DNA from 2 places in the Staphylococcus nepalensis genome. Region 2 is predicted to be linked to the other one. Evidence: riboswitches for the same ligand, from Rfam matches in the RefSeq annotation. Region 2 holds a riboswitch; the other holds the start of a gene.
What was found. A riboswitch is a leader RNA that binds a small molecule or an ion and turns the genes downstream of it on or off. The one in region 2 is predicted to bind S-adenosylmethionine.
Positions count from the first base shown of each region.

Region 1: it holds a riboswitch for S-adenosylmethionine, as region 2 does, so the genes downstream of both, BJG89_RS02300 (aminotransferase class I/II-fold pyridoxal phosphate-dependent enzyme) here and metX (homoserine O-acetyltransferase MetX) in region 2, are expected to answer to the same signal.

Region 1 covers NZ_CP017466.1:533,305-548,902, reverse strand. The annotation lists gene BJG89_RS02355 (DUF819 family protein) at 1-417, opposite strand, end outside; gene BJG89_RS02350 (SLC13 family permease) at 567-1,988, shown strand; gene BJG89_RS02345 (hypothetical protein) at 2,135-2,341, shown strand; gene BJG89_RS02335 (SDR family oxidoreductase) at 2,969-3,838, opposite strand; gene BJG89_RS02330 (ABC transporter permease) at 4,180-6,066, opposite strand; gene BJG89_RS02325 (ABC transporter ATP-binding protein) at 6,056-6,817, opposite strand; gene BJG89_RS02320 (SulP family inorganic anion transporter) at 7,051-8,502, shown strand; gene BJG89_RS02315 (heavy metal translocating P-type ATPase) at 8,677-11,061, shown strand; gene copZ (copper chaperone CopZ) at 11,116-11,322, shown strand; gene BJG89_RS02305 (D-lactate dehydrogenase) at 11,513-12,511, opposite strand; gene BJG89_RS02300 (aminotransferase class I/II-fold pyridoxal phosphate-dependent enzyme) at 12,534-13,691, opposite strand; SAM riboswitch class I at 13,754-13,862, opposite strand; gene BJG89_RS02295 (aggregation-promoting factor C-terminal-like domain-containing protein) at 14,010-14,750, opposite strand; gene BJG89_RS02290 (PTS sugar transporter subunit IIC) at 15,269-15,598, opposite strand, start outside.
Region 2 covers NZ_CP017466.1:13,080-28,677, reverse strand. The annotation lists gene yycF (response regulator YycF) at 1-12, opposite strand, end outside; gene BJG89_RS00110 (DHA2 family efflux MFS transporter permease subunit) at 301-1,761, opposite strand; gene BJG89_RS00105 (MarR family winged helix-turn-helix transcriptional regulator) at 2,154-2,615, opposite strand; tRNA gene BJG89_RS00100 (tRNA-Asp) at 2,935-3,007, opposite strand; tRNA gene BJG89_RS00095 (tRNA-Glu) at 3,016-3,090, opposite strand; gene BJG89_RS00090 (macrolide family glycosyltransferase) at 3,763-4,983, shown strand; gene BJG89_RS00085 (adenylosuccinate synthase) at 5,092-6,375, opposite strand; gene dnaB (replicative DNA helicase) at 6,667-8,070, opposite strand; gene rplI (50S ribosomal protein L9) at 8,101-8,547, opposite strand; gene BJG89_RS00070 (DHH family phosphoesterase) at 8,544-10,511, opposite strand; gene BJG89_RS00065 (DUF2232 domain-containing protein) at 10,526-11,452, opposite strand; gene metX (homoserine O-acetyltransferase MetX) at 11,735-12,703, opposite strand; SAM riboswitch class I at 12,765-12,863, opposite strand; gene BJG89_RS00055 (AzlD domain-containing protein) at 13,000-13,329, opposite strand; gene BJG89_RS00050 (AzlC family ABC transporter permease) at 13,326-14,021, opposite strand; gene serS (serine--tRNA ligase) at 14,414-15,598, opposite strand, start outside.

The sequences.
Region 1 (15,598 bases), 520 kb from region 2:
ACCACCTATATAGCTGCCTGTCATCATTGCGCCTAGTTTAGATAAATATGGCACCGAATGGTTCAGAATGATAAATGCTACGGTAGTTCCAATCATAGTGCCTACAGAAGCAATTAAAAAAATAAATAATAACCGACGACTTTCTTTCCAAATCTTTAAAATATTAGAACTAAAAAGTAACAATGGTATCGATAGAGGTACAACATAATCCCACACTGTATCGTAAACTGGAGAACTTGTTGGAATTACTTTAAAATTAGAAAGTAACATCGCACCGACTAACGCTATAATGGCTCCCGATATAGTACTTGCCCACTGATAACGTTGCTCTAAAAACAAACTCACTGTAGCCCACACAATGATAATTGCCCACAACACCCAAATATCATCTTTGGCTACGATTGTACCAAGTTCCATAAAATCACTCCCTTTTATATTTCTAATCTGTTCACTTATTCTAACAATAATTATAATACTTGTTTCAATTTTCTGAAAAATAAATTGTCATAGCTTTTCTGAATTGGTATTCTTACTATTGCAAGGGTACAAACAAGGGGGAAATTTCTATGAAACAAAAGATTGGTTTGATACTAGGACCATTGCTCTTTTTAATTTTTTACTTTGTCCCAAGTATTACAGATTTAGACGATGCGCCTAGAGCTGTGCTTGCTGTAACACTTTTTGTCGCAACATGGTGGATTACAGAAGCTATTCCAATACCAGCTACATCATTAATCCCACTTATCTTACTACCTTTAAGTGGAGGTACAAATGAAACGGTAGCTGCAAGCGCATATGCTGACCCAATTGTTTTTATGTATATGGGTGGTTTTATTATTGCATTAGCGATTGAAAAATGGAATTTACATAAACGTATTGCAATGACCATTATTGCTATGATGGGTTCTAACAGTAATCGTATTATTTTAGGAACGATGATTGCAACAGCATTTATCTCGATGTGGATTTCAAATGCTGCAACGGCTTTAATGATGTTACCTATTGCATTAGCCTTAATCCAAGAAATTAAAGATGCACAATTTTTAAAACCCGAGTCAGCACATAAATTTGGTAAGGCACTGTTGCTTACAGTAGCCTATTCTGCTTCAATTGGTGGCTTAGCTACTTTGATTGGTTCAGTTCCAAACGCAGTATTCGCAGCCATCGCATCGTCAAGTCTAGACAGAACAGTTTCATTTGGGCAATGGATGGTTTTCGCCTTGCCATTGACGATTATTTTACTTTTTATATTATATTTTTTAGTGACAAAATGGCTATTTAAAATTGAAGATGCAGACAAAATATCTTCTGATTTCGCTAGGAAATCTTTACATGATTTAGGACCAATGCGCTTAGAAGAAAAATTAACTGGCATTGTATTTTTATTTGTGAGTGTATTATGGATTGGAGGCGGCTTGCTTCCTACTTCTCTACATTTATCTGATACAGTGATTGCAATGACAGGCGCAGTACTATTGTTCTTAATTCCAGCCAAAACACATAAGGGCGGCTTACTCGTTTGGGATGATATGAACAAACTGCCCTGGGGTATATTACTATTATTTGGAGGCGGCCTTTCATTAGCAGCTGCATTCGAAGATTCTGGACTGACCAAGTGGTTCGGTGGTATGTTAGGTATTGTAAAACCACTGCCATTAATTTTAATTGTTATCGTGCTTACTACTGGTATCTTATTCCTCACAGAAGTAATGTCCAACACTGCAGTTTCAAATATGTTAATGCCAATTAGTATTGGGTTCGCTGCAGCTATTAGTCAAGATCCATTTATTATTATGGGGATTGTTGCAGTTTCATCAACTTGCGCTTTTATGTTGCCAATTTCAACACCGCCCAACGCAGCCGTGTTTAGTTCAGATGAGTTAGAAATGAAAGATATGGTAAAAGCAGGGTTTATCCTCAATATATTTACAATTATTGTCATATCATTCTTTGCTTACTTCTGGTTGCCGATTGCTTTCGGTCTCTAACTACCATTTAAGATATACTATAAAATGGACTACTTTGATTGATATATACTACTAAGGTACGATGATTTATAAATACTATAGACGTATGTCATCAATTAAAATTTCTATTATAATATATATATAATCATCAAAAGGAGTCATTTATTATGAAAACAATAATTAAAGGCGCCATAGCTATCTTAATTATACTAGGTGCGATAAAAACGTTCCAAGAACATGACGTCGCAGCAGAAACAAAGCATTATTACCAACAATTTAAAGATGGTGAAATACTGCAAAATATCGAAAATGTTAACTTTGACTCATTTAAAAATATAAGTGTAGATGATTTCATCCCTGCTGATTTCTTTTAACACAAAAGCGATTCATTTATATAAATATGTTTCTTAATATTAAATATATTACTATCTTTATATAATATAAAGGCAATTAACCAATACTTTTTCAGAGAGCAAAACATGATTTATATCTACTACTCTAAAAGTGAGCGTTGAGATAATAACGCTATAAAAGATTTGTGTAAGTTTACTTATATGCCGCCTATATCATATTTAAGAGGCTCGGGTGAATCCCACAGTTCAGCCCCAAAAAGATATCTTAAGTTAGAAATCTTTTTGGGGTTCATTTTATACCAATACTTCGTATCATTTTGCTCCCTTACTTTAGGTACGTCTTGAGTCCGTAGCCTCGAGATGTATGATCTTTCTATAGGTGTGTCGCCATCAATGCTATGTTGTAGATTACACGCCATAGATAAATTTAATAGAATTCCTTTAATCATATACAGTTTATTTCTTAAAGTTAAAACTAAAAAATATAATATTAATTTTTTCAATACGCAAAACTGGATTTAAGAAAATAGTAGTTCAATGAGCTACAAAATTTCACAAAACCAAAGAAAACGTCAACTTCTATATTTGTTCAATAGAAATTGGCGTTTGTTTTTAGTCAGAAGTGTTGAAGCCTCGCCCGCTTTTTTATTAAGAAGTAGTATAGTCACCACCATTAACATGAATCACTTGACCTGTAATATAAGAACTATCTGCATAAGATGCTAAAAACACATAAGATGGCGCAAGTTCTGCTGGTTGGCCACGTCTGCCCATTGGTGTATCTTCACCTTGATGTGCTACTTTTTCTTCTGAGAATGTAGCTGGAATCAGCGGTGTGTATATCGGACCTGGCGCAACTGCATTCACACGTATGCCTTGCTCCATAAGCGTAGTAGCTAAAGATCGTGTAAAAGCTACTATGGCGCCTTTTGTAGCTGAATAATCTATAAGATGCGCTGAACCTCTATATGCTGTGACACTTGTGGTATTAATAATAGCATCTCCGTCTTTTAAATGTGGCACTGCCGCTTGTGATAAAAACATCATACCAAAAATATTCGTTTCAAATGTTTCTTTAACTTGTTCTGGAGTGATTTCTTGGAAGTTATCTTGAGGAAATTGAACGCCACCGTTATTTACTAGGATATTCAAACCCCCAAAATCATTTACAACTTTATTAATGAGTTCTTTAGATGCTTCTACTTCCTTTAGATCATGTGCATATGCTTTTGCTGATACACCTATTGATTTCAAATTATCAACTACATTTTGTGCATCCTCATGTTCGTCGTAATAACCTATAGCAACATTTGCGCCTTCTCTCGCAAACAAAATAGCGACAGAACGACCAATACCAGAGTCACCACCTGTAATTAAAGCAACTTTACCAACTAATTTACCGCCACTTTTATAATTTTCCATTTCTGTTAGCGGCTGTGGTTCCATATCTTTTTGAATGCCAGGTTGTCTATTTTGAGTATAGCCTTTAATTTGTTTATGAAATTCTATTAAATTCATCGCATTACCTCCATATTTTATTACTCCCATCATTTAACAGTTCCCATGAATTATCTCAAACAAACATAAGAGATAGTAGCAGATACCACCCTTATGCTAAAAATGGTTGCTAATAAGCTAAATGTCACTACTTTAAAATAGAAGTAAGTTAACAATATAAAGTCGTAACCTAGATTTGAATATGGCTGTTAGCAATAGCCATATTCAAATACAAATGTACGAACGCCATGTTTTCAATCCCATTTATATTCAACAAAAAATGGAGCGAATCTTATTAAAAAATGATACGCTCCATCAGCTTTCGAATTTCACTATTTCTTATGATGAAATTGGTTCCAATTTTATATTGAGTGTTTCACAATTCGACTTGAATGAATAAAGGACATTATCGCAAATATACAATAAATGACTGAATATATAACCATTACAACATAAACTGGCGTCATATTAGCAGTATTATATAATCCCATAAATGCCTTTGCCGCAAAATACGCATGCAATAAGGAAACAACCAATGGCAATCCAAAATTAAAGATAATTTTGAGTCCGAGTCCTTTTAACATATCTTGATGCGTGTAACCAATTTTTCTTAAAATACGAAAATTGGGTATTTCATCCTCTGTTTCATCCATTTGCTTAATATAAATAATACACCCAGCTGCTACTAAAAATGCTAAACCTAAAAATGAAGTTACAAATAACAGAATACCGATACTTTCATTTAATTGTTGTTTTACCATTTCTTTTGGTTGTATGTTTGAATCAATAGATTGGGCAATTTTGGTCGCTTTAGTCAAATCTGATTGATGTTTCACATCATAACCATACTGTTGTTTTGTATCTTCGCCGTAGTGTTTAAGCGCATCATATTTCTCTGGACTAACTAACAATACAGGTCCACCATAGCTTACTTGAGCCATAAATTCAGTTTCTTCACTATCATCAATAACTTCAAATGTTTCTTTACCATGACCTTTTAACTGAATATCTTTATTTAGTTCATATTTTACAACACCGCTTCCAGCTGCTAAATTAATTAATTTGGCTTTATTACCAGATATTGCTTTATCATTAAAATATTCATTACTTGTTATAGATATGTCACGGATACTACTCATGCTGGTCTTTTGAAATACTTGATCTTCCAGTACTTCAGAACGTGTTATTTCCTTATAATCTTTCTTAACGTCAATATTGGATTGTTGTAATTTATGTTCAAATTGCGCTGACTTTTTACTATCGGTAAAATTTAAATCATGCGGCGCTGTCAATGCTACATTTTCATCTATAGTTGATTTACTAATAGCACCAAAACATAAAACCGTTACAGTAACTGCGGAAATTGTCGCAATAATCGTCAGTGACAATGCGTTTTTTTTCATTCTATGCATAATAGAAGAAGTGAATACAACATCTGTTATAGAAACATTTCCTTTTTTTGAACGCTTCAACGTCTTAAAAATAAGCGATACTGAGCTACGGAAAAATAGATATGCCCCTACAACCGTTAAAAACAAAATGATAAACGGTGTAAATACTAATAGATCCATAAATTTACCAAACATTTCCGTAGACATGTAATATCCAAAACCTATCATTACTATCCCGAGCACACCTGAAATGACTTCAAACACTGTAATTTTAGACTTTGTCATTTCTGTTTGCGCGCTATCATTCATCATCGTCAAAATGCTACGTTTACGTAAAAAAATAAAACTTTGTATTAATATTAATACAAACGATATTGCGATGAGCATCAATGTCTGCATAACAGCTGCAAATTCAAACGTTAGCGACACGCTTGTATCAAGGCTCAGCACTTTAAGCACGATCATCAACAGTAATTTCGAACCAAATATACCTATAATCATACCTATGATGCCAGTGCATATTAGCATGATTGCTTGTTCAATTAGAAGCATACGCATAATATTTCTTCTTGTTAAACCAATTAATTGATATAAAGCAAATTCTCTCGTTCTACGTTTAATAAATAGTTGGTTAGCATACATTAAAAATATGACAATAATAAAGAATAAAAATACTGCACCAATTTCTGAACCTTTTTGAATGGTTTTTAGCGAATCACCATTATTAATACTTTCTGTATATTTTAATGTTACAAAACTAAAATATAGAACAATGCTTACAATTAATGAAAATAAGTACATGGCGTAATGTCTTATATTTTGTCTTAAATTTTTTATGACGATTTGATTAAAACTCATTTGTTACACCACCTAAGGCAGTTTGCATATGAATAATATTTTTATAAAACGCTTGGTTGCTATCTTCTCCTTGATAAATTTCGGAATGAATATCACCATCTTTTAACATAATGACACGATTGGAATAGCTCGCTGCTACAGGATCATGTGTCACCATAACAATTGTGGCATTGATACTTTCATTTAAATCTTCTAGACGATTTAATAAATCTTGTGCACTTTTAGAATCTAATGCGCCTGTAGGTTCATCTGCAAATATAATGGCTGGTTTATGTACTGAAGCGCGTGCCGCTGCAGTACGTTGCTGTTGCCCTCCAGATATTTCAGTGGGATATTTATGACCTAATTCGCTAATACCTAATGCTTTCGTTACTTCATCATAATTCTGTTCTTTTTCTTGTTTAGATAGCTTTTGAATGGATAATGGAAGCATAATGTTTTCTTTAACTGTTAATGTATTCAGTACACTATAGTTTTGAAAAATAAAACCTATCTCTCGTTTACGAAAATCTGCTAATGCTTTATTACTCATTTTATTCATTTCATGGCCATTAATTTCTACAGTACCACTTGTAATATAATCAATAGAGCTAATAACATTCAGTAATGTCGTTTTCCCTGACCCAGATGGTCCCATAATTGTTACGAATTCACCTTTTTCGATTGTGAAATCTATCCCTTTTAGTACTTCTTGTTTTCTATGTTTGTTTCCATAATTTTTAGTTAATCCTTCTACTTTTAAAATGGACATGTTTGACACTCCTTTAATTACTGAACTTTTATTTATATTGCTATCATAACGTATCGACTTTATACTTTCGTTTGATTGTGCTAACAAATATAGCTTTTCAAATGACAAAACTGTCACATTTTATTTAGCAATAAATTATATTTTTAAAAAATTTTTAGTATAAAGTGCTATAAACTTTTACTATGCTATGTGCTATACTATTACAATTGACTTTTAATAAAGGAGCACAGATTATGTTAAATAAATTAAAAAGAGAATGGCTCACTGCTCCAGGAACAAATATATTAGCAGGTATCGTTGTAGCACTTGCGTTAATTCCTGAAGCAATTTCATTCTCTATTATTGCAGGTGTAGATCCGATGGTCGGTCTATACGCATCGTTTATCATCGCTGTCGTCATTTCATTCGTTGGCGGCAGACCCGCAATGATATCAGCTGCTACTGGCGCTGTTGCTTTAGTAATTGTGCCATTAGTCCGAGATCATGGCGTCCAATATTTACTGGCTGCCACCATTTTAATGGGTGTAATTCAAATTATCTTTGGTTTGTTAAAGGTAGGCAGATTAATGAAATTCATTCCAAATTCTGTGATGATTGGGTTTGTGAACGCATTAGCTATAATGATATTTATGACACAACTTAAACATATCTTTGGTATTTCATTACCCACATACTTATTTGTAATTATCACGCTATTAATTATTTATTTATTGCCACGTGTTTTCAATCGTATACCTGCACCCTTGATTGCTATTGTCTTACTAACTATTACATATTTAGTTACTGGTGCAGATGTTAAAACGGTTGGAGATTTAGGGGAAATTAAAAAAAGCTTACCGCAATTGTTAATCCCTGACGTACCATTTAATATGGAGACTTTTAAAATTATATTTCCTTATTCTATATCAATGGCAATTGTAGGTCTTGTAGAAAGTTTATTAACTTCACGTATCGTCGATCAAGCGACTGATAGTTATAGTAACAAAAATCAAGAAGCTCGTGGACAAGGTATAGCAAACTTTATTACAGGCTTTTTCGGTGCAATGGGTGGTTGTGCTATGATTGGTCAGTCGGTTATTAATGTGCGTTCTGGTGCAACCACACGACTTTCCACATTCACAGCAGGTGTGTTTTTAATCATCTTGATTATGGTCTTTGGTGATTGGGTTGTCCAAATTCCAATGCCAATTCTAGCTGGTATCATGGTGATGGTCTCTGTAGGTACATTTAATTGGGGTTCATTTAAATTTATACAAAAAGCCCCGCGTTCTGATGCATTTGTGATGATTTTAACAGTGGTTATCGTTTTATTTACAAGTAATTTAGCGCTCGGCGTCATTGTAGGTGTTATCGTCAGTGCATTATGTTTTGCTACAAAGATATCAAATGTCTCTGTTCAATATGAAGCCCGTGATCATCACATCTATTATAAAATTGAAGGACAAATTTTCTTTGTGTCTATCGACTCCTTAATGAACCAATTAGATTTAGAATTACGAGATAAAACGATTTATCTCGATTTTAGCCAAGCGCATTTATGGGACGATTCAGCTGTCAATGCAGTAGATACTTTAATAGAAAATTATAAAAAGAAAAATAATATTATCTATGTACAGCACCTTAATAAAGATAGTCGTAAAATCGTTTCCGAACTCAGCAAGGTCAATCAACAACATCTAATATAAGCTTGGTTTAAATCCTAAGCTAGCATCGTTTGTTATATACATTCTGGTGTTAGCTTATTTTATTTTGAACAAACACGTTGACTTTTATACCTATAGGGGGTATATTAAATTTAACAAATGGCTTAGATTTAATCATGCTATATATATTTATCGTAAAAGGAGGTAATCACTGTAATGGATAATAAGAAAAAAACGACATTAGGTATAACGGGTATGACTTGTACTGGGTGTGCAAATCGTATCGAAAAGAATTTAAATAAAATGGATGGCGTAGAAGCAAACGTCAATGTGACAACAGAAAAAGCAACCGTTGCATATAATACTGATACTACTTCCATAGAATCATTAACTCAAAAAATCAAAGACACTGGTTACGATGTAGTAACAGAAAAGACTGAATTGGATGTTATTGGTATGACTTGTGCTGCATGTTCAAATAGGATTGAGAAAGTACTCAATCGAACTGATGGTGTTGAACAAGCTAATGTCAATCTGACAACTGAAAATGCAACAATTGCTTATAACCCTGAAGCGACTTCTATTGATGATCTCATCAAAAAAATACAAAATATCGGCTACGATGCACAACCTAAAAAAGAAGCTTCAGCCAAACATTCACAAAAAGAACAAGAATTAAAAGGAAAACGGAATAAATTAATTATTTCAGCTATTCTCTCCCTACCTTTACTGTTAACAATGTTTGTCCACTTATTCGGACTACCATTACCAGGGCTTTTAATGAATCCATGGTTTCAATTCATATTAGCTACGCCTGTTCAATTTATCATTGGTTGGCAATTCTACGTAGGCGCTTATAAAAACCTGAGAAATGGGTCAGCTAATATGGATGTATTAGTTGCATTAGGTACTAGCGCTGCATTCTTTTACAGTATTTACGAAATGGCAAAATGGTTAGCTACTTCAAACTATACGCCACATTTATATTTTGAAACTAGTGCAGTATTAATAACACTTATCTTATTTGGTAAATATTTAGAAAGCCGTGCTAAAACGCAAACCACGAATGCTTTAAGTGAGTTATTAAGTTTACAAGCTAAGGAAGCTCGTGTAATCAGAAACGGCGAGGAACGTATGGTCCCTTTAAGTGAAGTTATTGTTGGAGATCATATACAAGTTAAACCAGGAGAAAAAATTCCAGTTGATGGACAAATTATCAAAGGCATGACTGCGATTGATGAATCTATGTTAACTGGCGAATCTATACCGATTGAAAAAACATTAAATGACAATGTGATAGGCTCAACTATGAATAAAAATGGTTCTATTACAATAGAAGCAACTAAAGTAGGCAAAGATACAGCGCTATCTTCAATTATCAAAGTAGTAGAAGAAGCACAAGGTTCAAAAGCGCCTATTCAACGTTTAGCTGATATTATCTCTGGTTATTTTGTACCTATTGTTGTCGGTATCGCTATTCTCACGTTTATTATTTGGATTGCTTTTGTACAATCTGGTCAATTTGAACCTGCACTTGTAGCCGCAATTGCTGTATTAGTTATAGCTTGTCCGTGTGCCTTAGGGCTTGCAACACCTACTTCAATTATGGTTGGTACTGGTAAAGCTGCTGAAAATGGTATTTTATTTAAAGGCGGCGAACATATAGAGCGTACACATCAAATAGATACAGTTGTCCTAGATAAAACCGGCACCATCACAAACGGTAAACCAATTGTGACTGACTTTGACGGTGACGATGAAACGTTACAACTATTAGCAAGTGCTGAAAAAGATTCAGAACATCCATTAGCTGAAGCAATTGTTAATTATGCAAATAATAAAGATGTTAATCTATTAGATGCCGAATCTTTTGAAGCTATACCTGGCCACGGTGTCAAAGCAACAATCAATAAAAAAGATATATTGATTGGAACACGTAAATTAATGACAGATTATCACATTGATGTAACAATGTCTGAAGATAACTTAATGAATTATGAATACGAAGGCAAAACTGCTATGTTAATTTCAATCAATCAAACATTGCGAGGTGTTGTAGCTGTAGCTGACACGGTCAAAGATTCTGCCAATGAAGCGATAAAACAATTACATGAATTAGGTATTTCAGTTACGATGCTTACAGGCGATAATGAACGAACAGCGCAAGCCATCGCTAAACAAGTTGGGATTGATTCAGTTATTTCTGAAGTATTGCCTGAACAAAAAGCTTCAAAAATTACATCACTTCAAGATGAAAATAAGGTTGTTGCAATGGTTGGTGATGGGGTTAACGATGCTCCAGCCCTAGTTCAAGCTGATATAGGCATTGCTATTGGTACTGGTACTGAAGTAGCTATAGAAGCAGCGGATGTTACAATATTAGGCGGAGAGTTACTATTAATACCGAAAGCAATCAAAGCGAGTAAATCAACTATAAGTAACATTAGACAAAATTTATTTTGGGCTTTCGGTTATAACGTCGCAGGTATTCCTATTGCAGCTTTAGGTTTACTTGCACCATGGGTAGCTGGTGCCGCTATGGCTTTAAGTTCAGTGAGCGTTGTAACAAATTCACTCAGATTAAAACGAATGAGATTATAATCAAACTTTGTGATAATAACTATATAATACCTTTAATTTAAGGAGGTGATTCATATGACAACAGAAACAATTAAAGTTGAGGGCATGAGCTGCGATCATTGTAAACATGCAGTAGAATCTGCACTTACAAACCTAGACGGTGTATCAACAGCTGATGTAAATCTTGATGCCGGAAATGTTAAAGTCGATTATGATGATAATAAAGTTTCCATGACAAACATGAAAGAGGCAATCGAAGACCAAGGTTACGACGCTAAATAAAAATTATATTTCTATCTGAAAATAATGAGAGGGAGCGAGACAGAAATCACAATTTCTAAGATGATTTCATTGTCCCGCTCCCTCTTCGTTGATTAGAAGAGTGGTGTACAAAAGCGGAAATCCATATATAAGTGTGATTAACTCAAAAGAAAGTTTACAAGAGCTAAAGTACTTGCGCCCACTTCATATTTTAATTCACACGAAACTTACTATCACCTGTTTTTATTACTTCTAATGTTGCATCCAACGCATCGACAATTAAATTTTCAACCGCAGCATCCGTATAGAAAGCAATATGCGGCGATATAATTACATCTTGTCTTTCAATCAATTTAATTAATAATTCATCATCTAACTGCGTATGGCGTTGATCACTTGGAAACAAACCTTTTTCACCTTCATAAGTATCCAATGCAGCACCTTTTAGCTTCCCACTATTTAATGCATCTACAAGAGCTTGTGTATCAACGATTATACCACGTGCACAATTGACGAACACAGCACCTGTTTTCATTTGAGCAAATAAATCTGCATCAAATAAATATGTATTGTCCTCTGTTGCAGGAATATGCACTGTGACAATATCTGCGTCTTTGATAGCTTCATTTATACTTTCTTTGTATGTTAAATAAGTCTCACATGATGATTGAGGTTCAATATCATAAGCCAATACTTCTGAACCAAAACCCTCTGCAAAGATCTTTCCAACAATAGACCCAATTCGCCCCGTGCCTATTATTGCGATTTTCAAATCTTTAATAGAGCGTGACATAATACTCGGTTGCCACCTAAAATCATATTGTGCAGTTTTATTTTGAATATCATTAAAATTCCTGATTAAGTTCAATGCTTGTGACACAGTATATTCTGCTATAGAATGTGGAGAATATGAAGGTACATTTGTTATAACTAATCCATATTGATTGGCTAGCTCGAGATCATAGCTATCATATCCAGCGCTTCTCTGTGCAATTTGTTGTATACCATAATCATGTAATTTCTTATAAACTACTTCATCTAATTCAATTTGTTGCGACAATGACAGCCCATCAAACCCTTTCATACGATCTACTGTTTCTGCTGACAACAAATCGCTATCTAAATCTACTTCAACTTGATTGCTTTCTGCCCAATTTTTAATAAAGGGTATATCTTCTTCTCTAACACCAAATAGTTTAATACTCGTCATAAATTGTTCCACTCTCACTTTCTTATTTATAAAGATGTTTTAAAGATTGAAGTCGCTCTGCCGCTTCCATTAACCTCTCGTCATCCACTGCTAATGAAATACGCACATAACCTCGCCCATGTTCGCCAAATGGTATACCAGGCGCAACTAAAATAGACTTTTCTTTTAATAAATAAGTCTCAAAACGTTCACTATCATAATTTTCAGGCGTTTTTAGCCATAAAAATATACCACCTTGCATCGGTTCAAACGGGATACCCGCTTCAATTAATTTAGCTGTAAATTTATCTCTACGCGCTTTAAAAATTTCATTTTGATACACTAAAAAATCGTCATAATGATTTAAAGCAAATGTTGCTGCGTCTTGTAATGCACCAAACATACCTGCATGCGTATGTGTTTGATATTTTTTCAACGCTTGGATTATATCTTTATTTCCTACTGCAAAACCCACCCTGAAACCTGACATATTATATCCCTTAGACAAAGAGAAGACCTCTACTGCTAAATCTTTAGCACCTTCTGATTGTAAAATGCTAGGGTTTTTATGATCAAAACCAAATGCACCATAAGCAAAATCATGAACAATCTTAGTTTTAGTTCCTTTAAATTGTGCAATTGCTTCATCAAATACATCTTTAGTAGCAACAGAGCCTGTTGGATTATTAGGATAAGTTAAGTAAACTAGGCGCGTATTTAATAAAACATCTGTATCTACGTTATGCCACTGTGGTAAATAATAAGGAGGCGTTAACACCAGCGGCTGCGGTTGTGCACCTGCTAATTGTACGCCTGCCAAATAATCTGTATAACCCGGATCAGGCAGGAGCACATTTTCACCTGGATTAACTATACAGGTAGGTAAAGCAACTAATCCATTTTTTGTACCATAAAGTATACAAACTTCATCTTCCTTATCTAGTTCAACACCAAACTGTCTTTGATAAAAATCAACAATGGCTTGTTTAAATGTTTCTTTGCCATGAAATGCTACATATTTTTGATTTTCTGGTTTTCGGATTGCTTCTGCAAAACAATCAAGGATACCTTTGGGCGTTTCACCATCAGGAATACCTACAGCCATATTAATCAATGGTAAAGGGCCATGTTCTATTGTACGTCCCATTGTTTTTCCAAAGTAGCTATCTGGAATTTGTGCTAATCGATCTGACATTACCATTAAAAAGCCCTCCTAAAATAAAAAACTATATGCCCCATTAAGTGGCATATAGTTTTACATGACACTTATCTTTCAAGCATTTCACTTGTTGAAAGTAGCACAGTACTCATAATGATAAGTCTGTTGCTGAAGTTTCTACGGGTCAACCCCCTCCACCTCTCTGGATAAGTTAATTTGTAATTAATTTACATTAATTTTATCAGAATATTCTAACATGTCAATTAGCATTCACCTCTTTTATTAAGATAAAAAAAGAGAGCAACTCATTTGAGTCACTCTCTTATATATCACCAAACATCGAGTTCAGTGCTGTAGATTTTACCACCAACCGTGGCTTGCACGGAAAGCAAGGGCAGCTTCTTCAGAACCATAACGTTGTTTTGCATAGTTAAGCATACCTTTAGTTTGATCAGCTACTGAACCAGTTCCCCATGATTCTTTAGTTTGACCTAAGCCTCTATAACCAGCTGGGTTAACCGCATTCGGGTTACCGCTTGATTCAGGCATTACGATTGAATTCCACATAGCTTCTGAACCACCAGCAGCTAAGAATTGAGCTTTTACTGATCCACCAGTTGAAGCAGCTGATGTTTGCGCTACTTTATAAGATTTTGTTGCTACGCTTGTTTGCGTAGTTCTCACGTTTGTAGACGCTGAAGCTTTTGGTGCTGCTACTGTCACTGGAGTAGCATATGATTGTTGTGAACGTACTTCACTTGCTGATTTTTCATTTGTATTTACACTTACTTCTGAGCTTACATCTTGTGTAGTGTTAGATGATGAAGCTTGTGTACCTGCTGCATGGTATCCCCATGACCACGTGTTACCGTCTGATGTAAAAGTAAATTCATTGCCATCTAATACGAAATTATAGTTATAGGCACCAGCATGTAACGGTTGTTGATCTAATTCAGCTGAACCGTTTAATGCTAACTCAGCTAAATGTGCTTTGTCGATGTTTTGTTCTGAAGCATGTGCTTGATTGTTGTCAGATGTTGCTGCGTAACCTGTTACGCCTAATGCTACTGCTAATGATGAAGCTAAGATTGTTTTTTTCATAGTAAAATAAATCCTCCAAATTTAAAATCTAATAAAATATATTTTTGATAGTTTTGTTGTCGTATTTGCTAAAATCTTTTAATATTTATGTCTTAATTTTTTACCATAGCTAATATATCATATAAATTTATCAATCGTATTACACTTATATAACAAAACTTTACAAAAATCATATTGCTTTATAACATTGAAATATTTTTGATTTATTTAGCGTAATACTTAAGAAAGTCTTTCTGAATCAGTTATATATCCATACTGTTATAGAAGGTCTTAAAATATAAAAAGCATTATAATTTCTATTATCTGAAAAATTACAAACCACACTGTTGTTACATCATTGTAATACGTATTTTCTATATATTTTTTATATTTTAGGGCAATACTTGCAATTTTTTTGTTAAAAAATAAAAAGACCTCTGATTTGAGGCCTTTTTACATTTCTTATGATACTAATAATTATATGTATACGATTAAATATTACAAAAACTTATTTCTTAACTCAGCTTTAGTCATCTGATTTACGCTAAAAATTTAAATATATCTTGGTGATATAACTTCAATACCCTCATATAAAATACATTGATTAAATAACCAATGATAAAAGGCACTACAAAGAACGCTATAAATACGATTACTAAATTCAGTAGTAATGAAGCTTCTATATGTCTAAATGCACTAATCGGCCCTACTAAACCGATGATACCAAAGCCTGCTGACTCTTTTGTACCAGCAATACCTAACAAAGCTCCAAAAAATCCTGTTATTAACGCGTTAGTAAATATAGGTAGTAAAATGATGGGGTGGCGTACCATATTCGGAATCATCATTTTAACGCCACCTAAAAATAT
Region 2 (15,598 bases):
TTTTCTAGCCATATTTATAAACCTCATTTCTAAATTGTAGTACATTTACATAAATTTCTACGCATTTCTCTATAATATAATTTACCATTTATAGCGTGCTAATTCTATTTTTCTATACAAAAAATAAAATTGGTATATTGTAAAATTATAACATTTTTTACTATTAAATGGGTAATTATCATAAATTATAGTCATATTCAGTCTATATAAAATGATATCATTGTTCGACCTTATTGCCTATAGCGCAAAAATAAAGTGATACATATCAGAGAAGACGTATGTTTTGTCATTCTAATGCTTTTAGTTATGACTGAAACATGACGGCCTCGATCCTGTATATGCATCACTGATAGAGTTATATTTTTTTAGTTTTTTAACGAACAGCGATAAGATAAATCCGATAACTGTCAATCCAACAATAAAGAAGCATGCGTATTGAATACCGTACGCCAGTATGACTTCTTGTTCAGCATTAGGATGGTTTGTACCAAATGCATGCATCGCAGTCGTATAAATGGTAATCGCGATGGCAGTACCAGCTGAACCTGCCACTTGAATTAAAGTCGTAATCGTCGCCGAACCGTCTGCGTAAAGGTGATGAGGTAATTGATTTAAAGCATTTGTCTGTGCTGGCATCATCACCATAGATATACCAAAGAAAAGCACCATAAACGCTAAAATAATAGCCCAAACAGGGGTAGAAACTGAAATCATCAATGCAAAGGCCATCGCTGCAATAAACATCAGTAAAAATCCAATAATGCCAAAATATCTTGCGCCGAATCCATCGAATAAAGACCCTACCACAGGTGATAATACTAAATTGATAGCATTACCTGGCAATAAGATTAAACCGGCTATAATGGAATTAAATAGCAAAGCGCCCTTTAAATAAAGTGGGAGTAAGATACCCATAGAAAGTACGCATAAAATAGTTACAAAAACCATTACAGCACCTAAAACAAACATGGGATATTTGAACACATTTAAATTTAACATGGGCGAATCGATTTTAAATTGACGTGCAATAAAGATTGCCAATGCAACGACGCCTATAAGTAGTGGTAGCCATACTATGATATTTGTAAAAGAGGCTTCTGCTAAAGAACTTAATGCAAAAATTAACCCTGCAAACCCTACCGTAGATAAAGCAATAGAAATGATATCGATTTTAGGTTTTGTAATTTCGCCTACATTTTCTACCTTCGAAATAGCTAATAATAATACAATAATATATAAAATAGCACTAATCCAAAAAATAAAATGCCAACTTGAAGCAGAAATAATAACACCTGAAAGCGTTGGTCCAAGAGCTGGTCCAGCAGTAATAACCAGTCCCATGATCCCCATTACGGCGCCCCGTTTTTCTATAGGGAATATAAGCATTAATACTGTTACCATGATTGGTAATAAAATCCCTGTACCGAGTGCTTGTACGATACGTCCTAATAAAAGGAATCCGAAACTCGGTGCAAGTGCACCAATAATGACACCTAATAATGATAACAGAATACCAGTAATAATCAGTTGTTTGGTATTAAACCATTTAATTAAATAAGATGATGCGGGGACTAAGCAAGCCATTACGAGCAAGTACCCCGTCGTAAGCCATTGCACGACTGCAGCTGAAACTTGGAAATCTGTCATAATATCTGTTAAAGCCATATTTAACGCTGTTTCACTAAACAGACCCATAAATCCACCAATCATAAGTACGAGTGCGTACATTTTTGGATTTTTTACTTTTACTTGTGTAGCCATTTAATATACTCCTTTTAATGGTCAAATGAAGTATAAGTATCATTGAGAGACTTAAGAATGCTTAATATGTATACGTAATGCATTGGTACACGATATGACTAGTAATCATTCTTTTTAAAAACCTCTATGTTCATAACTTATTCCTATATTACCATTCAAATTTATTTGTATGATTGAACATTCACAATTTGAATTTTGAAATTTATACATTGCCATTTTCATTGGTATGTATAGATATTTTAGTTGCTTCAAAGCAATGTCCTTGAATAATCAACTTACTTACTGTAGCAAAATTTTATAATTATTGTCAACTAAGTTGACGATAATAAATTTTAAAATAAAAGTATTGAAACCACATTTTATGAAATGGCTCAATACTTCATTCGTTTCATTTATTTAGGGTCATTCTCTTTTAAGTCTTTGAGTTGCCAATCTTGTTGTAAAATCATTTTAAAACTCTGGAATTGCTCGGGACCTATCATCGCTTCAATATGTGTTTCAATTAATTGTTTATAAGTCATATAGCGTTCTATACATTTGATACCTTGATATGTCAGTGACACACATTTTTCTTTTTTATTATGGGTCATATTTTTAACTTTAACCAATTCTTTTTCTTCTAATTGTTTAATTGCTTTATGAATAGCTTGTCTCGTTAAATTCACAGCTTGTGTTACTTCTACAAATGTTAATGTGCTTTCATATAGTTTAGCCATGATATACCATTCAGAACTAGAATTGTGTATGCCATTGATGTCGTTTGCTTTAGTTTCTATAATATTTCGTAATTCACCGTGTCGTTCACTGATGGTATCTAGCATATCTAAATCCTTTAATTTTGGATCTACAGTCATCGTCTCACCTCACGTTTATCCCACTTATTACTTTCTAGTTTAACCTTTTTGATTTTAATTGTATAAAAAAGCGTTATAGCAAGATGGTAACCAAGTAAAATATATTTCACTAAAATGAGTGCGTTGGTCTGTCTTGGCAAACACTATCAAAATGCATAAAAGATGGCATGAGCTTAAGCACGTAATAAGTGTCGCTTTTCGAAAGCTTGTTATAAGCGTATTTTTATCTCAGTCGTTTACTTCCCATATCTGGTTTAAGTTTGACATGTTTTATGTTCAAACCACATAAAAAAATGCCCATCCTATTGGATGGGCAATACGGTCTCGACGGGAATCGAACCCGCGATCTCCTGCGTGACAGGCAGGCGTGTTAACCGCTACACTACGAGACCTAAAAAAATGGTGACTCCTACGGGACTCGAACCCGTGTTACCGCCGTGAAAGGGCGGTGTCTTAACCGCTTGACCAAGGAGCCTCTCTTAAGCACAAGATAAATTATATCAACTCTTATTAAGGATGACAAGCTATTTTTAAAATTTATTTAGTATAATTTTCTAACATTAATGTATAAAGTAAGAAAACAACATTAAATACTGATAAAATAGTATTTATCCGCCTTATTTATCTTTTTAAAACGGATGTTATTTCGGTTATAAACTCATTTCATCTTTATTTAAAAATCATTTATATTTTAAAATCTAAATAATAAATACAAAATATTTTTGTTTTAAATATCTTTTGCTAAAATTATATCAGAGCAGGGCAAAAGTCACATTTTCTAAAATGATGATGCCGCCCCGCCAAGGCTAGATGACTAAGACGTGTTACAAAAGATGAATCGCTTATATAAGTATTACTCGTCTTTATAGAAGACTATACGAGCTCAAGGTTATGTATACGTTTTGCTATGGCTAAAAGATGACATAGGCATAAGCCCATGCATAAGTATCAATCGCTAAAGCATAAAAGGGGATATAAGTGCTAAGGTGCTTACATAAGTTCTACTCCTCTTCGTAAGTAAGTGATTCATGAGCCAAACTCGTGTATAAAAAGTGCGCTTTATCATCTACTACCTATATCATATTGATGTCGAGATACCGAGACTTTATTGAGGTCACGGCCTCACAACATACAAGGAGGCGCAATATTGGCAAAAATATTATTTGTTAACCCAGGTTCTGCTGGGCATGTTAATCCAACCATTGCAGTTGTTAAAGAATTAGTGAAACGTGGCGAAGAAGTCGTTTATTATGCAAGTGATTTGTACAAAGATAAATTAAGTGAAACAGGCGCTGAAATTAGAACATTACCTACAGAAGCTATGATGAGTGCATTCACTCATCATGAAAATCATCACTTATTTAATGTCATTAATGGCTTATTGAGAACAGTAGATATTATTGTTCCACGCATTTTAAGAGAAACTAAAAATGAACATTTTGATTATATGATTCATGATTCTATGTTTAGTTGTGGCTATATACTTGCACAGAAATTAAATTTACCATCTGTTTCATCTGTTTCGTCTTTCGCACATACAAAAGCAACATTTGATACATTTATAAATCATTTAACTTCTACCGTGAATGCTGAGGAAATCCAACAAGCTGACGAAACATTTGAAGTATTAAAAAATCACGTAGAGAGCACATATAATGTCATTGTTCCTTCACGTTTTGAAGTCATGAATAACCCGGGAAATATTAACATTGCTTATGTGATGAAAGGTTTCCAAATCAATTATGATACTTTTGATCCAAATGATTATAAATTTGTTGGACCTTCAGTACTTAAACCTAATGTTTCTGGATTTATGGACCAAATCGATACAACGCGTCCAGTCATTTATATTTCCCTCGGGACAGTTTTCAACCAAAATGCTACTTTTTTCAATCATTGCTTTAAGGCTTTAGCAGATATTGATGCTTCATTCGTCGTTTCAATTGGTTATCGTAATCAACTCGAAGATTTTGATATGATACCATCTAACTTTACCGTTGCACAGTACGTTCCTCAAACAGAGTTATTACAACATACTGCCTTATTCTTAACCCATGCAGGCATGAATAGTACAAACGAAGCTATGTTGATGGACGTGCCGATGTTAGCTTTTCCGCAAAGTGCCGACCAACCTGTTGTCGCCCAGCAGATTGAAAAGTTAAATATTGGTCGTCAATTAAATACAGAAGATATAACGCCAGAGCAATTAAAACAAACTGTGCTGGACATGCTAGCAGCATTACCATATTATCAACAAAATATTAAAAAAGTTAAATCTGTACAATCTAGTGATAAAACAGGTTATCAATTAGCAGTTGATCATATTCTAAACTTTCGTGATCAACACTTAACACAATCTAATATTTAAACAAAAAGCCCCTTGCAGATATGCTAATTTGAAATAGCCTTTGCAAGGGGTTTGTATATTTAAAATTTTATTTTTAATTCTAAAGGTTTGGGCATCTAACTAAGTAGCTTACCATAATGATTTCAATAAGTTTGTTTGGTTACGGTCGGGCCCTACAGAGAAGATAGAAATTTGAACATCACATAATTCAGAAATGCGTTCTAAATATCTGCGTGCGTTCATTGGCAATTCTTCTAATGAACGGCAACTTGTAATATCTTCTGTCCAACCTGGTAATGTTTCAAAGATTGGTTTGCAACGTTGTAAATCTTTCAAGTTCGCAGGGTATTCTGTGATTTCTTTACCATCTAATTCGTATGCTGTACAAATTTTCACTTCTTTAAGACCTGTTAACACGTCGATAGAGTTAATAGAAAGGTCTGTAATACCGCTTGCACGACGAGAGTGACGTAACACGACTGAGTCAAACCAACCAACACGACGTGGACGTCCTGTAGTTGTACCGTATTCACGGCCAACTTCACGAATATGGTCTCCATCTTCATCAAATAATTCTGTTGGGAATGGGCCATCACCAACACGTGAGGTATATGCTTTACATACGCCAATAACTTTCGATACAAATGTTGGTCCTACACCGCCACCAACAGTGACATTACCTGCAACAGGATTACTTGAAGTAACAAATGGATACGTACCATGATCGATATCTAACATTACCCCTTGTGCGCCTTCAAATAATACTTTTTCTTCAGCTACAAATGCGTCATCTAAAACTTTTGCAGTGTCTGTAACAAACTCTGCTAAGCGTTGACCTGCAGCATAATAAGTTTCGAAAATTTCTTCAAATGATGGACATACTTTATCAAACATGCCTTTGAAGTAGGCTGATTTGTATTCAATATTTTCTTTTAATAATTTTTCAAAAGTTTCTTTATCTAATAAATCAGCAACACGGATGCCAATACGTTGTGCTTTATCTACATAAGCAGGTCCGATACCTTTTTTCGTAGTGCCAATTTTATTATCTCCACGGCGTTCTTCTTCATATTCATCTTGTTTTATGTGATAAGGTAAAATAACTTGAGCGCGATTAGAAATACGTAAATTATCTGTAGAAATACCTCTTTCATTTAAACCGTCTAACTCTTTCAATAATGCGACTGGGTCGATAACGACGCCATTACCAATCACTGCTAATTTTTCTTTATAAAAAATACCAGATGGTACTAAGTGCAATTTATATGTTTCTCCACCAAATTTAATTGTGTGGCCTGCATTGTTACCGCCTGAAAAACGTGCAATAACATCTGCTTGTTCAGCTAAGAAATCTGTGATTTTACCTTTACCTTCGTCTCCCCATTGTGTCCCAACGACTACGATTGATGACATATGAGCACCTCCAAGTTTTTCTCAATTAACCATTAAGTATTCTACCAATACCAAACCGATATTGCAAACAAAAATCGAACATTGATTTTTTACGTTTTTTTAGTTTTTGGTAAATATCCAAATTTCACTCAACACACTATAAACTGACTGTTATCAAGGTTTTCAAAGACTTTTCTTTCAAATGCTAATACATACTTCATAAAATAATAAAGAATCAAACACAAACAAAAACCGTACAATAAATAAACCTGGTTATTTATTGTACGGAAAAAATAATTTTATTTCTTTTTCTTAACCCATATCTGCATGTGCATAATCGATGTCTGTAAATTTATTATATTGTTTCATAAAGTGTAGTTTCACAGTACCTGTTGGGCCATTACGTTGTTTGGCAATAATAATTTCAATCTCGCCGTTATCGTCATTGGTTTGAGGTTCATAGTTCGTATCTCCATCGTCGTCTTCCTCATCTTCGCCACGATTATAATAGTCATCACGGTATAGGAAGGCAACGATATCGGCGTCTTGCTCAATTGATCCCGATTCACGAATATCGCTCATCATTGGTCGCTTATCTTGACGTTGTTCTACGCCACGTGATAACTGACTTAGTGCAATGACAGGACATTCCATCTCTCTCGCAATCGCTTTGAGCGTACGCGAAATTTCAGATACTTCTTGTTGTCGGTTATCTGAAAATCTCGAGCCGCTACCTGATATTAATTGAAGATAGTCTATAACGACCATATCCAAGCCATGTTCTTGTTTTAAACGGCGGCATTTTGAACGGATATCTGTAATTCGAATGCCAGGTGTATCGTCAATAAATATCTTCGTTCTAGATAATTTACCTACTGCAATCGTAAAACGATTCCAGTCTTCTTCGGTCATCATACCTGTTCTTAAACGGTTGGAATCGACGTTCCCCGAACTACAAATCATACGTGTTGCTAATTGGTCAGCACCCATCTCAAGTGAGAAAATACCTACTGAAAAATGGTCTTCATGCGTAGCTACTTTCTGAGCAATATTAAGTGCGAAGGCAGTCTTACCAACAGAGGGTCTAGCCGCTAAAATAATTAAATCATTGCGGTTAAAACCAGCTGTCATTTGATCCAAATCTCGATAACCAGTTGGAATACCCGGCGTTTGACCACTATTTTGGTCAAGCAATTCTGCGTTTTCATATACTTCTCCAAGTACGTCTCTAATATCTTTAAAGCCGTCGCTTTCTCTTGTCGACGATAATTCTAAGATACGACGTTCGGCATCGTTTAGTATTGTATCTAATTCTAATTCGTCATTATAACCGTCGTTCGCAATACTATCAGCAGTTTGTATTAATTTACGTTTTGTTGCGTGTTTAAAAACGATATCTGTATAGTATTGAACGTTTCGTGTTGTTGGTACATTACTAGATAATTCTGCTAGATATTGTGGGCCACCCGCTTCATTTAGTCGCCCTTCGTACGACAACTGATCCATAATTGTAACCACGTCAATATCTTTATTATCTTCGTTGAGGTTCATCATGGCTCTAAAGATGTGTTGATGTGCGCCTCTATAAAAGGACTCAGGAAGTAAAACTTCCTGAGTTCTGTTTATCAGTTCCGGATCTATGATAATGGCACCTAAGACAGATTGTTCAGCCTCATTACTGTGGGGCATTTGATTTTGTTCATACATTCCATCCATTATGATTACACCTCATATCTCAATCCGTTTTTATTGTTCAACTGTGTGTACACGAATTGTACCTTCTACTTCTTTATCTAATTTAACTGGCACATTTGTGTAACCTAACGCATGGATACCATTTGGTAAATCCATTTTACGTTTATCTAATTTAATATCGTGTTGTTGTTGTAAAGCTTGAGCGATTTGTTTTGTGCTTACAGAGCCAAATAATTTTCCACCTTCACCTGTTTTAGCAGATACTTCAACTTCAATATTACTTAATGTTTCTTTTAATTTTTTAGCATCTTCAATTTCTTGTTGACGCTCAGCTTCAGCAGCTTCGTGTTGTTTTTCTAATTGTTTTAAATTACCTGGCGTCGCTTCAACTGCATAGTTTTTCTTCAATAAGAAATTATTTGCATAGCCTACAGGTACGTCTTTAACTTCGCCTTTTTTACCTTTGCCTTTAACATCTTGTGTAAATATTACTTTCATGTATTTTCACTCCTACTCATTTGTTCTGTTATTGCTTGTTGTAATTGTTCTATTGCTTCTTCGACAGTTACATCTTTTAATTGGGTCGCTGCGTTAGTCAGGTGACCACCGCCGCCGAGTGCTTCCATTGTCAGTTGAACATTAACTGCACCAAGCGAACGGGCAGACATACCGACTAGGTTATCTTCTCTTCTAGCAATTACATAAGAAGCCTCTACGCCATCTAAACTTAACAGTTCATCAGCAGCTTGTGCAACTGTGACAGGATGGTAGATTTTTTCATCTGAACCGTGCGCAATGGCTACACCGTGATCTTGTAACTTCACTGTTTGAATTAATTCTGTACGATTAATATACGTATCTAAGTCGTCTTTCAAGAAATGCTGCGTCAAGATTGTATCAGCACCATGTGCCCGTAAATAACTTGCCGCATCAAATGTTCTTGAGCCTGTACGTAATGTGAAATTACGTGTATCTACGATAATACCTGCAAACATAATCGTCGATTCTAAACGTGTTAATCTTTGTTCTGTCGGTTGATATTCTAGTAATTCTGTCACTAGCTCTGCGGTAGAACTTGCATATGGTTCCATATAGACGAGTAATGGGCTAGAAATAAAGCTTTCGCCACGTCTGTGATGATCAATCACAACTTTACGATTTGCTTTATTTAAAATATTTTCATCAATGACCATTTCTGGTTTATGTGTGTCTACAACCACTAAAGTTGTCTTAGATGTCATAATATCCCATGCTTCATCTGATGTTATGAAACGATCTTTGAGTTCTGGTTTTTCATCTACAGCATCCATTACACGGCGTAATGTCGGATCAATATCCGAATCATTTAACACAATGTAAGCATCTAGATTATTCATCATAGCGAAGCGTGATACACCAATCGCTGCGCCTATAGCATCTAAATCTGGGCGTGTATGTCCCATAATAATGACTTTATCGCCTTCCATTAAAATATCTTTTAATGCGTGGGAGATAACACGTGCTCTGACACGAGTACGTTTTTCCATTGGGTCAGTCTTACCGCCATAGAAACGCACATTCCCATTCATATTCTTAATCGCAACTTGGTCACCACCACGCCCTAGCGCTAAATCGAGTCCAGATTGTGACAATTCTCCTAAGTCGATTAAATTCTCAGAACCTTCACCTACGCCAATACTTAACGTCAATTGTGCACGGTAACCCACGCTTTTTTCGCGTAATTGACTTAGTATACTAAAGTTAGACGCTTCAACTTCATCTAAAATATGTTGATTTAAATAAGCGACAAATTGATCAGAACTATACCGTTTGAAATAGATATTATATTCTGTCGCCCATCTACTTATCACACGCGTAACCATTGAGTTAATCTCTGATCGTTGTGTGTCATTCATATTTTGAGTGATTTCATCGTAGTTATCTAAAAATAGTGTGGCAATGATTGGTTTAGATGCTTCGTATAATGCTTGTGTGTGTACTTCTTCTGTTATATCGAAGAAATAAAGTACGTGTTCTTTTTCTGAATATCTTACACGGTAGTGATATTCATTTTCTTGAATTTCAACTTCTTGTGTCTTTTCTAATTGCTTTAAGATGTTAGGATATACTTCGTTGACTGGATCAGAAATAACATTTCGATCCAAACGCTCTGACATAAATTGGTTCATCCACTCTATGTTTTCATTTTCATCTAAGATAATCATACCAATCGGTAGCTTTTTAATAGCAGTGTTGCTACTTGCTGAAATTATTCCGCTTAGACTATCTACATAGCTATCCAGTTTTTGTAAAGCTTGTCTTACCATCAGTGCTGTCCCTATAATAATCACAAGTAAAACAACGGTGGCTATACCTGCAATCAATTGATTAAAAATAAACCAAACGACTACAAGCGCTATCGCTGTCAATACCATGATTATAAATGGTAAAATCAACGCTTTTTTAGTGGATTGACGGTTCATTCTTCCACCTCAAATCATTTTTTAATGATACGTTTTAAATTGATGCATAAATCTACAAAACCCAGGAGACTTACAATATGTGTTAATGGTGTTAAAATTGTCCCCACCACCATTAGAATGATAGTAAGTGCTGGCGGCATTGATTTTGCCTTTCCGAAAAAGTGAATCACACTTAACCCCTGAATATACATACATAATGATAACACAGTTTGAAAGTTTAATACGATAGTTTGAAATGCGCTTGGCTCGGTTGAAAACATAACACATATTAATACAATAATATATATCCATAATACAGAACGCTTCATTTGCCAAGCGTATAATGGTTTGAATATGGGTGTAGCGATTTTGAATTTACGCAAGATTGGAAAAGTAATAATTAAATTGATTAATATTAATAGAAAAACGCCAATAATAATATAACTTGGTAATTGAACTGATGATTGGCGGAATGTTTCTTCAAACATTTGTTTATAATCTGCGCTTACAGAAGCGCTAGCAATCACACTATACATCTGGTCTTTAAATGGTTTAATTAATGATGTAGCGTTTGGTATTTTTTTTAATGCTTGTAACATCATAAATGCAATTAACGCAATAATACTAATATACGTTGTTGTTATATAAAGTATACGTTCTTTAGATGTACGTTCTTTTAATAATTGACCCACTACAAAACTCACTACAAGCAAGAGGATCATAATGCTTAACACGAATATATTACCCAGCAATGTTGTTAACACAACTGTAACCACCGCTGTCAAAGCAAATGATTCTACAGATTTATGCCATAAAATAATACCTGGAATTGTTGCAAATAAGCCTAACAGCAACCCAAGTGGTGGTAATATATGTAAAGCTAAAGCCACTATAATTAACGTAATCACACTAAGTATAGTGGCTTTAGTATCTATTTTAGAAAACAAGTTCGCCACTCCTATACTAATTTTGTCTATGTTTATTATTTTAACCTCTTTAAAACTTTTATACAATTATTGACAATCCTTTTTAATAGAAGTTCCATTCAAACTATAAAATTCAAAAATAGACTAATACTTCAAAATGTACTTTTACGCATTAATTTGACCAAAATGCCTCATTTATTTCTGATGTTATGCTATAAAAATAAGACGTCCTGGTAAGGCAATCACTTCACTCTTTTAATCAACTAGAAAGCCATCTTCCAGACGTCTTATTTTTCCACGTACATCGTAACCATATATTTATTTTCTTTTGAATTTGGATACTTTTAAGAAATGATATAAATTGGGCGCCCAATCATTAAAATTAAGTAAAAAGCCATCATGTCCTACATTGTCCGGTACAAAGAAGTGTTTATGGTATTTAAAGCGAGCACCAGTCGCATATACCAAATCATCTGGATATAATAAATCATCTGTAAATCCCATCGTCATGACTTTAGTATCAAGACGTCCAAATACTTCATCTACATCTTTGCGATCTCTATCTATATCATGGCTATCTAAGACATCCAGTAGTGTTAAATAGCTCAATGGGTCAAAGTTTTTCTTGAATTTGTTACCTTGGTGTTTTTGATAATTCACAACTTGGTCCGGCGTAAAGCGTCTATCATAACTCTTAGACGAACGATAAGTTAAAAAGCCAAGTTGTCTTGCTATACTCATACCCTCGCTGTGATCTAATTGAATTGCTTGTCTAGCAATTTCATTAAATGCACGACTATATGAAGATGTTTTGTCTGTAGCAGCTAAAATAACTGCCTTATCGACCTCAAATTTATGGTTGTATAATAATTCTAATGCTTGCATGCCACCTAAAGAGCCTCCAATTAAAATATTAATTCGATCAAACCCTAACGTTTTAATACCTAATTCAATTGCATGTACAATATCTCGTAAAGTTAAATGTTTAGGAAAGTCTGCATCTGTAAGTGCCGAACTAGAACCATATGGGCTCCCAATGACATTGAATGTTAAAAATTGATAGTCATGAATAGGCATATAACCACCATCTATAATGCCTCTCCACCACCCTGGATTATCATCCGTGCCATACGTCAAATGATTACCTGTTAATGCGTGGCATACCAGCACTAATGGTTGCCCTTGATACCCAACATGCTCATAACGTAATTTCAAATTTAAAATCGTTTCACCTGATTCTGTTGTAAATGGCCCTAATTCCAATGTATCAACTGTATAATTTGTCATCATTTACCTCCTACCTAGTAAAAAAACTTCTCACCTATTTATAATAAGTAAGAAGTTAAAATACTTATTATTCGACGAGTCGTTGGTATTAGCACCGTGCTTTAAAAGCCGGTTGCTGAAGCTTCATCGGGCCAAGTCCCTCTGCTTCTCGAAATAAGATTTAGTTTTAATTGTTAAAAAAAAACGACGTATATAAAAGTGATTTACTTCATCAATGACGCACGCGTACTTCAAATTTCATAATTTTCTAATTATTGTCATTCTAACGGATTTTGGGATGTACTTCAATCATATATTTAAAATACCCATCTTAAAATAGCCATGAGCAAGATGCCGCCAACAATTGTCATCGTTAGACTTCGTGTAATGACTGCGATAATAATTGTTGGCACCATAGTAACTAAAAAAGGGATATTAATACTATAGATCATTGTTCCTTCATGTTGCTCTAACACACCATCTATAATTAATGCCGTAAACAGTGTGATTGGAATAAAGGATAACCATTTTACGATTGTTTCCGATAATCTAATTTTAGTTATTAATATAAAGGGTATGATGCGTGTTAACCAAGTAATCACACCGCATAACACGATGATTAATAACATGTGTAGGGTCGTTGTCATTTATCAATCACCACCCCTAAAGCAGCAGTAAAGATGGATGCTAATATAATGGCTACATATGAAGGCATGAAAAAGCTTAAAACAAACATTAGTATAATCACGCAAACGATTAATACTAGATAAGTCCTAATTTGTGATTGTTTAATAGTATCAAACTGCGATACAGCCAAAAATATAAACATCGCGGTAATCGCAAAGTCCAAACCAAAAGCATCGGGGTTAGTTATGTATTTACCAAAGACAGCGCCAACGATACTTGCAAATGTCCAAAATAGGTATGCTGTGATATTTAAACCATGTAGCCAGCGATCATTAATTTTTTCTCCTTTTAAATGTGGCGTGATAGCAACACCGAATGTTTCATCAGTAATGAGTGTAGACATCCCGATACGATTCCAAAAACCATAATCTTTATAACTTGGTGCAAGTGTCATACTTAATAAAAACATCCTTGAATTAACAATAAACGTAGTTAATGCAATTGCAGAAATGGGTGTCCCAGCAATGACTAACGCACATATAATAAATTGTGCAGCACCTGCGTAAACGAGTAAACATAACAAAATAATCTCGAGTAAATTAAAACCCGAAGCTACTGCTACAATACCAAATGAAAGTCCAACACCTGCATAACCTAACAATGTAGGCACACATTCTTTGACACCTTGCCTAAAAGTTAAATGTGTTTCCATAACGCCACCTCCTAAAGTTTTTGTAATAAGAAAATAATATGACTATTTTAATACGACTCGTAAAATATATTCAATGCTTTTAGACATCTGCTTGTCTTACGTTAGACTAACCGAAGTGTTAAAATGCTGTTTTTATAATAGTTTTAATTTCAGAATTTTTAAATCATTATTTTAGACGTCCCTCTTATAGTTAAGTAAAATGCTGTTTTTCTGTATTATTATCTATGATTAACCATTTAAATTGATCCCTCCCTACCCTTTCTCCAAATTAAAAAAGCAGGAATAGTAATCTCGCAAAGATTACAATCCTGCTTTTTTAAAGCTAGATGATGCTAAGCTCATTTTAAACATTCACGTAGTTTATCATGATATTTAAACTTTAATTCATCTTTCTATTTAACTGGGCGTATAACTGTTTTACCGCCCATATAAGGCACTAATGCATCTGGAATTGTTACTGATCCATCTTCATTTTGATAGTTTTCTACAATTGCAGCAAATGTACGACCTACTGCTAAGCCACTGCCATTGAGCGTATGCACTAATTCCGGTTTTGCTGTTTTATCACGTTTAAAACGAATGTTAGAACGACGCGCTTGGAAATCAGTAATATTTGAACAAGAACTGATTTCTTTGTATTCGTTATAACTTGGTAACCAAACTTCTAAGTCATATGTTTTACTTGAACCAAAACCGATATCTCCTGTACATAAAATAACTCTACGATAAGGTAATCCTAACTCCTCTAAAATTGATTCTGCATGTTGTGTCATTTCTTCTAATGCGTTCCAAGAGTCTTCTGGTTTTTCAAAGCGCACCATTTCTACTTTATCGAATTGATGTAATCGAATTAAGCCTCTTGTATCTCTACCTGCAGAACCCGCTTCACTACGATAACAAGCTGATTGGGCAGTGAATTTAGCAGGCAACACATCTGGCTCAATAATTTCATTACGATAATAATTCGTTAATGGCACCTCTGCAGTTGGAATTGTATAAAGTCCTTCTTTTTCAATTTTGAATAAATCTTCTTCGAATTTTGGCAATTGTCCTGTACCATACATAGAATCGGCGTTCACTAATTGCGGCACCATCATTTCAGTGTAACCGTGCTGTGTCGTATGTTTCGTTACCATATAGTTCATCAATGCTCTTTCTAATTGAGCACCTTCCCCAGTTAAGAAGACAAATCTAGCGCCAGAAACTTTTGCGCCTCGTTCGAAATTAGCCATTTGTAATGATTCAACTAAATCCCAATGTGCTTTTTCTTCAAAGTCAAATGCTCTTGGCGTACCCCAACGTTTTAATTCTACATTCTCTTCATCAGAATCGCCTTCAGGCACATCATCATGAATGATATTTGGGATACGTGATAATAAATCTTCTAATTCTTTATCTACTTTATTTAAATCTGCATCTAATTGTTTGATATCATCGCCTAATTTACGCATTTCTACAATAACGTCATCTGCATTTTCTTTATTACGTTTTTTCTCAGCGATTTCGCCACTCACTTTATTACGTTTCGCTTTCATTTCCTCAGCACTGCGAATAAGTTCACGACGCTTATCATCAAG